DNA from 2 places in the Leucobacter exalbidus genome. Region 2 is predicted to be linked to the other one. Evidence: riboswitches for the same ligand, from Rfam matches in the RefSeq annotation. Region 2 holds a riboswitch; the other holds the start of a gene.
The links. A riboswitch is a leader RNA that binds a small molecule or an ion and turns the genes downstream of it on or off. The one in region 2 is predicted to bind FMN.
Positions count from the first base shown of each region.

Region 1: it holds a riboswitch for FMN, as region 2 does, so the genes downstream of both, ribD (bifunctional diaminohydroxyphosphoribosylaminopyrimidine deaminase/5-amino-6-(5-phosphoribosylamino)uracil reductase RibD) here and pnuC (nicotinamide riboside transporter PnuC) in region 2, are expected to answer to the same signal.

Region 1 is NZ_JAFIDA010000001.1:2,207,224-2,211,393, reverse strand. It holds gene JOF28_RS10060 (bifunctional lysylphosphatidylglycerol flippase/synthetase MprF) at 1-1,010, shown strand, start outside; gene JOF28_RS10055 (DUF1345 domain-containing protein) at 1,010-1,765, shown strand; FMN riboswitch at 1,825-1,967, shown strand; gene ribD (bifunctional diaminohydroxyphosphoribosylaminopyrimidine deaminase/5-amino-6-(5-phosphoribosylamino)uracil reductase RibD) at 2,025-3,236, shown strand; gene JOF28_RS10045 (riboflavin synthase) at 3,236-3,907, shown strand; gene ribB (3,4-dihydroxy-2-butanone-4-phosphate synthase) at 3,904-4,170, shown strand, end outside.
Region 2 is NZ_JAFIDA010000001.1:1,900,025-1,904,194, forward strand. It holds gene JOF28_RS08560 (Gfo/Idh/MocA family protein) at 1-756, shown strand, start outside; gene JOF28_RS08565 (sugar phosphate isomerase/epimerase family protein) at 753-1,748, shown strand; gene JOF28_RS08570 (hypothetical protein) at 1,853-2,254, shown strand; FMN riboswitch at 2,322-2,448, shown strand; gene pnuC (nicotinamide riboside transporter PnuC) at 2,519-3,226, shown strand; gene JOF28_RS08580 (sugar porter family MFS transporter) at 3,310-4,170, opposite strand, start outside.

The sequences.
Region 1 (4,170 bases), 310 kb from region 2:
GCGCGATCGCATACCAAGCGCACTCGGGAGTAGCCGTCATGCTCGGCGACCCCATCGTTGCCGCTAGTACCGCGCAGGCCGCGCTCAAGGAGTTCGCGCACACCACGCAGCAGGCAGGCCTCACCCCGTGTGCGTTCTCGGTCAGCTCTGCGGTGGCCGAGGCCCGCCCCCGCGGCTGGCGGTCAGTCATCGTGGCGGAAGACACCATCGTCGATCTACCCGGCCTCGAATTTAAGGGCAAGCCCTGGGGCGCGGTGCGCACTTCTATCAACCGAGCCACCCGCGAGAACATCACGTTTCGTATGGTGCGTCTCTCAGAAGAACCATGGTCGACACTCGCCCAGGTGCGCGCCATTTCTGAGCAGTGGACGGGCGATAAGGGACTCCCCGAGATGCGCTTCACGCTCGGTACGGTCGAGGAAGCGCTTGACCCTCGGGTGCTCGTGGGGATCGCGGTCGATGAGGAGGGCAGTCTGCACGGCGTCACCTCGTGGCTGCCCGTCTACGGCCCCGCAGATACCGTCACGGGCGAACCCCGCATTATCGGCTGGACCCTCGACCTGATGCGGCGCCGAGACGGCGGCTTCGGCCCGGTGATGGAGTTTCTCATCGCCTCCTCGGCTCAGCACTTCTCAGAGCAGGGCTACGAATTTGTGTCACTCTCGGGTGCACCCCTGGTGCGCCCGGCCGATGCCGAGACCGGCCCGATCGACCAGGTGCTCGAACAGTTGGGTGGGCTCATCGAGCCCCTTTACGGGTTCAAGTCGCTGCACCGCTTCAAGCAGAAGTTCAATCCGCGTCACGAGTCACTGCACCTGATCTACCGCGACGAGGGCGATCTGCCGCGCATTGGCATCGCGCTCACGCGCGCCTATCTGCCCGATGCGTCACTGCGCGATCTGGTGGCGTCGGCCACTGCAAAGCCTGAGCCCGCAGCACCCAAACCCGCAGCGCCCAAACCCACAGCTCAGTCAGCGCCCACCGATACCGCGCACCGAGGCACCCCCTGATGGCCTTCGAACAACCCGCCGATCCGGCGCCAACCCCACTCACGAAGCGCCCGCCGCAGACCGAGTCCCCGCTGCATTCCGCGGTCGTGCTCACCACCGCAATCGTAGGCATCCTGATGCAGGTATGGCTCGTGTGGGTGGGCGCCGACCTGCTGTGGGGCCCCGATCACCCCAACGATCCCGACGACCTGACCGTACTGCTCACCTGGTGCATTATTGCGACGGTGTATCTCGGCGCCACGGCGATCACCCTGAGCGTGAAGGCCCAATCACCGCACGCAGATTCGCAGCTCACGCGCACCGTGATCGGGCACCCGCTGTCGCGGCTACTCTCGGTGGTGTTCACCTTTGGGGCCAGCCTCATCGGCCTCGTCGTCGCCATCGACATCATCACCGATCTGGGGCACGACCGGCACGACACCGCGTTCGAAGCGGCGGGGGTGTGGGCCATGATGCTGGCGTGGGTGATGTTCAATTGGGGGTACGCGCGCATCTATTTCTCGCTCTATCACCGCGCCAAGGTGCCCCCGCTGGCCTTCCCCGGCACCGATGATCCGCGGCTGGTGGACTTCGCGTATCTCGCGTTCACCAACGCCACCAACTTCTCGGTGTCAGACGTGCAGGTGCTCTCCACGCGCATGCGGTGGACGATCGTGTGGCACACGACGCTCGCGTTTTTCTTCAACGCGCTCATCATCGGCCTCATCATCAACGTGCTCGCAAACGGCAAACTCCTGGCCGACTTCATCAGCTAGCTCCGTTCGCTTGCACCGAACGGCCTATCGCCCGGGGATGCCGAAGAGCTACGATAGGAAATGTGTTCCGGGGTCGGTGAGAATCCGAACCGGCGGTGATAGTCCGCGAGCGTCGCATCCGCGATGTTGAACCGGTGAAACTCCGGTACCGACGGTGATGGGCAAGTAGGTTTTGCTCTAGTCCGGATGAGAGGAACGCAAGCAGTCGCGAATTGACGCGACTTCTGGCGTACCCGGCATGCAGGAAACGGCGGCCGCCATGCTTGATACAGCACTCATCGAAGACGCGATGCACCGTGCGCTGCGTATCGCGCGCCGCGGCCCCGCCCCCGACGCAAACCCCCAGGTGGGTTGCGTGCTGCTCGATGGCTCAGGCGCGATCGTGGCCGAGGGCTGGCATTTGGGATCCGGATCCCCCCACGCCGAAGCCGCCGCCCTTGCCCGGCTGCCCGAGTCGTGGCGTGCGCGCGCCGGTGAGCTCACCGCCGTAGTGACGCTCGAGCCGTGCAACCACACGGGCCGCACCGGTCCGTGCGCGGTGGCACTGCGCGAGGCCGGCATTGGGGCCGTTGTGTACGCGATGCCCGACCCCGGCGGGGCCTCCTCTGGCGGGGCTTCTGCCGGCGGCGCCGAGACCTTGCGCGCGGCTGGCGTGGCAGTTGAGAGTGGTGTGCTCGCGGCCGAGGCGCGCGAGCTGCTGCGCGATTGGTTAGCCGCGCAGGCCTCGCAGACCGAACAGCCCGAACAGCCGACCGGCCTGCAGCGCCCCCGCGTCATCGTGAAGTGGGCGCAGACCCTTGACGGGCGCGCCGCCGCGGCCGACGGTTCGAGCCAGTGGATCACGGGCCCCGAAGCCCGCGCCGATGTGCACCGCAGGCGCGCCGCCGCCGATGCCATTCTGGTTGGCACGGGCACACTGCTCGCCGACGATCCCAGCCTCACCGCACGCGCCAGCGACGGCAGCCTGTTGGTGCCCGCGGCCGAGCAGCCAATTCCTGTGGTGCTCGGCCGGCGTCCCATTCCCGCGGACGCCCGCATTCATGAGCACCCGGCGCTTGCCGCCCACGGCCGTACCGCCCCGTTGCAGTTCACGGGCGAGGATTTCGCCGCCGACTTTGCCGCACTCGCCGCCCAGGGCATAACGAGCGTGTTCATCGAGGGCGGCCCCGCCATCATCAGTGCGGTGATCGCGGCGGGCCTGGCCGATGAGGCGCTCGTCTATGTCGCCCCGTCGCTGCTCGGGGGCCCGCGGTGTGCGCTGGGAGATCTCGAGATCAGCAGCATCGCCGACATATTGCCCCTCAGGTATGCAACCGTGACCCAGCTCGGCACAGACTGGCTCATCGCGGCAGAGTTCGATTACCGCCCCGGGCAGACCCACGCGCCCACCCCAAACCTTGCGCCCGCGCTTTCCGCAGACCCTGCGGCCGCCCCCGCGCTTTTACCCACACATACTCCGAAGGGAATGTAATGTTTACCGGACTCATTGAGGAGATCGGGGAGATCGTTGCGGTTACCCCTATCGATGACTCACTCAGGCTCACCATCGCGGGCCCGCTCGTCACAAGCGACGCCGATCATGGCGCCTCGATCTGCGTATCGGGGGTGTGCCTCACCGTTATTGACCGCAGCACTCCCGGCCAGTTCACCGCAGATGTGATGGCCCAAACGCTCAACATGTCAACGATCGGCGGGCTCGCTGCCGGGTCGGGCGTGAACCTCGAGCGTGCGGTGCGCATGGACACCAGGCTCGGCGGACACATCGTGCAGGGCCACGTCGATGGCACCGCACGCCTGGTGTCGGTGACCGAGCACGAAGCGTGGCGGGTGCTGCGCTTCGCCGTGGCACACGACATCGCTGCGCTGCTCGTCGATAAGGGCTCAATCACGGTCTCGGGGGTGTCACTGACCGTCTCGAACGTGTCGGCGCCCGAGCAGCCCGAGCACTGGTTCGAGGTCTCACTGATTCCAGAAACCCTCACGGCGACCACGCTCGGCCGCCTCACCGCGGGCGATCTCGTCAATGTCGAGACCGATATTCTCGCCCGCCACGTCGCCCGCATGCTGCGCATGGGGTTCACCCCGGGCACCCCCTCTTCTTCTCCGCTCTCCACCATCCCAACCGAAGGACCCGCATCATGACCGTTTCAGGCATTTCTTCCATTGCCGAGGCCGTCGCCGCCATCAAGGCCGGCCGCCCCGTCATTGTCGCCGACGATGAAGATCGCGAGAACGAGGGCGATGTCATCCTGTCGGCCCAGCTCGCCACCCCCGAGTGGATCGGCTGGGCGGTGCGCTGGTCGTCAGGGCTACTGTGCGCGCCGATGACCGATGAGGTCGCCAACCAACTCGACCTGCCTATGATGGTCGAGCGCAACGAAGACGCCCGCGGCACCGCCTACACG
Region 2 (4,170 bases):
TACTGGACCGACTACGGCTGCCGCCCCGATGTGCCCATCAGCTGGCGCTACCAGGGCCCCGCTGGATCAGGAGCGCTCGGCGACGTTGGCAGCCACCTGAGCTACATCGCCGAGCATCTGTGCGGCGGCGTGCAAGAGGTCTCGGGCGGCCGGTTCCACACCTCGATCACCGAGCGCCCCAAGCCCATCGGTCAGGTCGTGGGCCACAGCCGCGGCAACGTCAGCACCGAAATGTCACCCGTCACGAACGACGACTACGCCACGTTCAATGCCAAATTTGAACGCTGCGTCGGCTCCATCGAGGTATCCCGCGTCGCCGCAGGCCACCCCAACAGCCTCTCCATTGAGGTGTTCGGATCGAAGGGCGCCGCACGCTGGAGTCAGACCAACCCATCACAGGTGGAGGTCATGCTGCATGACGAGCTCGGCGACCTCGCCGGCTACCGCACCGTGCCCCTCGGCCCCGCGCACCCGCACTACGCGGGCGGCTGGGCGATGGATGCCCCGGGCGTCGGCATCGGCCAGAACGATCTGTTCGTGCACCAGGCGCGCGCGTTCCTCGAGGAGGTCGCGGGCCTGCCCGAGGCCGAATCACTGCCGCGCTGCAAGAGCTTCGACGACGGCGTGCACAACATGGAGTTTCTCGCCGCAGTTGCCGAGTCGGCCGCGCAGGGCGGGGCCACAGTTCAGGTTCCCGCCAACGCCGCCGGCACCACCAACACCGTCGGCACCAACACCCAGGAGGTCGCACGATGAAACTCGGTGTCTACAACGCGATTCTGCACGACCGCAGCCTGCCCGAGGCGATCGAGGTCATCAAGAACCTGGGCCTTTCGGGCATCGAGCTCAACTCGGGCGGCTTTCTGCCCGCCCACCACATCCCCACCTTTGACGACATTCTCGTCTCAGATACTGCCCGCGACGACTTTCTCGAACTCTTCGAGGGCACGGGCGTCAGCATTGCCGGCCTCAACGCGAACGGCAACCCGCTGCACCCCAACCGTGCGATCGGCGATGCGCACGCTGCTGACGTGCGCCGTTCGATTCAGCTCGCCAACCGGCTCGGGCAAGATCGCGTGGTCACGATGTCGGGGCTGCCCGGCGGCGAGGCCAGCGCCAGCGTCACCAACTGGGTGGTCAACGCCTGGAACTCGGCGGCGCTTGACGTGCTCGACTACCAGTGGGATGTCGCGACCAAGTTTTGGCGCGAGATGGATGGCTTCGCGGCCGAGCACGGCGTGAAGGTGGCGCTCGAGCTGCACCCGCAGAACCTGGTGTTCAATTCGGCTGACGTGCACAAGCTCATTGAGCTCACGGGCGCCACGCACGTGGGCGTTGAGCTCGACGCGTCGCACCTGTTCTGGCAGCAGATGGATCCTGTGGCCGTGGTGCGCCACCTGGGCGAGCTCGTGTTCCACGCGGCCGCCAAGGATGTGCGGGTGAACCCCGAGTGGGCCAGCATTAACGGCGTGCTCGACAACTCATTCCGTCGCCTCGCCCCCGAAGAGCCGCGCACCAACCTGGGCGGCGACGAGTGGGCCAACGAGTGGCCCAAGAATTCGGCGTGGGATTTCGTGGCGCTGGGCCGCGGCCACGACACCGCATTCTGGACCGAGTTCTTGCGGGCACTGCACGAGGTCGACCCCGAAATGTGGGTCAACATCGAGCACGAAGACGTTTCGCTCGGCCGCATCGAGGGCCTCGAGGTCGCCGCGCAGGTGCTGCGGGCGGCCAACGCGGCGCTGTAAGACAGGGCGCGATCCGGGGCTCAGCAGGTCTTTGCCTCGGATCGCGCTTTAGCCCGCCGTGCCCCGCGTCACCGCGCGCGCCAGCACCCGCGTACCCTGGGGGTATGCCTTCTCAATACGATGCCGCTTTGCAACTTGATATTCCGCTGGAAATGGCGCGACGTCACGGCATCCCCTCGAACATCTCGCAGGCCGATCTCAATGAGATCGACCAAAACCCGCCGGCCTGGCTCGCCCAGTCGCGCGCCAACCGCACCGGCAAGAAGAAGGTGTGGGCGACGCTGCAGTGCGCGATCTGCAGTTACTCAGAGCAGGCGCGCCCCAAGAAGTGGTGGCCCGAGTTCACGCTGCTCGCGTGCTACGACCACGAGGCGCACGAACTGCCCAAGCCGTTTAGTGCCGCAACCACGCGCACCTTTGTGTACGGTGTGGGCAGCCGCTTCACCGGCGTCATCGACGCCGACGAGAGCGCAGAAGGTGAATCAGCCGAAGCTCCCGAAGCCTAAGCCAACCGTCACATAAGCGCACCTTCGCCCCGCAACCGCGCGGGTGCGCTAGCATTTCAAGTAAACATACGTGCTCCGGGGTCGGTGAAATTCCGAACCGGCGGTGATAGTCCGCGACCCGAGGCCCCTAGGGCTGAGGTTGAATCGGTGAAATTCCGATACCGACAGTAAAGTCTGGATGAGAGAAGCACATGCGTGGGCGACACCATTTCGTGTACCCGCGTACCCTCGGCGACATGAACCCGAGAGGAACGCCTGCCCATCATGCACTGCTTGATCGAAGCTTTTAATTCTCAGTGGGTGCTACCCGGCGGCCAAACACTGCTCGTGCGCGAAGTCGTCGGCAACGTGTTTGGGCTCGCGAGCGCATTCGGCGGCATGCGGCGCAAGATCTGGGCGTGGCCCGTCGGCATCGTGGGCAATCTGCTGCTGCTCACCGTGTTTCTGGGGTCGATCATTAGCCCGGATCACGAACTGCCGAACCTTCTCGGCCAGGCTGGCCGACAGGTCATGTTTATCGCTGTTGCCGTGTTTGGTTGGGTGCGGTGGCGCCAGGCCAGCAGCAACGGCGGGCAGGTGACGCCCCGCTGGGCCTCAAATCCCACCCGCATTGGCCTCGTGCTGACGCTCGTGCTCGGCACGGTCGCACTCACGCCGCTGTTTCGCGCGCTGGGTTCGTGGGATCCTGTGTGGGCCGATGCGTGGACATTTGTCGGGTCGCTGCTGGCCACCTACGGCATGGCGAAGGGCTGGACCGAGTTCTGGCTGATCTGGATCGCCGTCGACGTAGTCGGGGTGCCGCTGTTGTTTAGCACCGGCTACTACGCGACCGGGTTTATGTACGTCTTCTACGGCATCTTTACCGCCATCGGCTTTGTGGTGTGGGCCCGGGCCCAGTCGCACAGTAAGCCGCGCATCGACAACATCATGCCCGACCCGCGCGTGAGCCGGGCCACAGAGCCCGCTGAGTAGTCGGGCAGCAACTCACGCAAAAGGCACCTTCCCCAGCGGGGAAGGTGCCTTTCGGTTTCAGCCTGGCTGGTGAGTGCTAACTACTAGCCCTTGCGGGGCACGTAGATCGCGCCCGTTGTGATGTCTGAGTCGAGCTCTTCGAGGGTGCGACCGCGCGTCTCGGGCACGAACTTCAAGATGAAGAAGAACGAGATCACGTTGACGATGGCGAAGATCACGAAGAGGCCCATACCCACCGCGCCAACAATGGTCGGCACGAAGGTGGCGACGATACCGTTGGTGACCCAGAGCACGCACACCGACAGGCCCATGCCCACGCCGCGCATGTGCTGCGGGAATACCTCAGACAGATACACCCAGGTCGCGATGTTGAGGAACAGCTGGATCGAGCCGATCATTACGACGATCAGCACCAGGAACACCCAGGGTCGGGCGGGGTTGCCCACGGGGAACAGGGCCATCATCGCGACGGCGATCAGCACGTGCGACAGCGCGGTCATACCGTAGCCCCAGAGGAAGTTGGTGCGGCGGTTGATGCGGTCCATGTAGATCACGGCGATGATGCCGCCAATGACGGCGATGATGCCGGGGGCGATGTTGACCCAGCCGATCATGTCCTCGCTGAAGCCGGCCTCGGCGAGCATGCGCTGGCCGTAGTACATGATGGCGTTGACGCCGGTGAACTGCTGGGCGACGCCCAGGCCGCAGGCGACGAGCAAAATCATGAGCAGGTTGCGGTTCTTCAGCACGGCCTTGAGGCCGAGCTGGCCACGAGCGGCTACTCGATCCTGAGCGGTACCGGCCTGAATGTCGGCGAACTCGGCTTCAGCGCGATCCTTCGAACGCACGGTATTGAGTACGGCGAGGGCCTCTGCATCGCGTCCCTTTTCGATCAGCCAGCGGGGTGACTCGGGCATGCGCAGCATGCCGAAGAATAGGAAGAT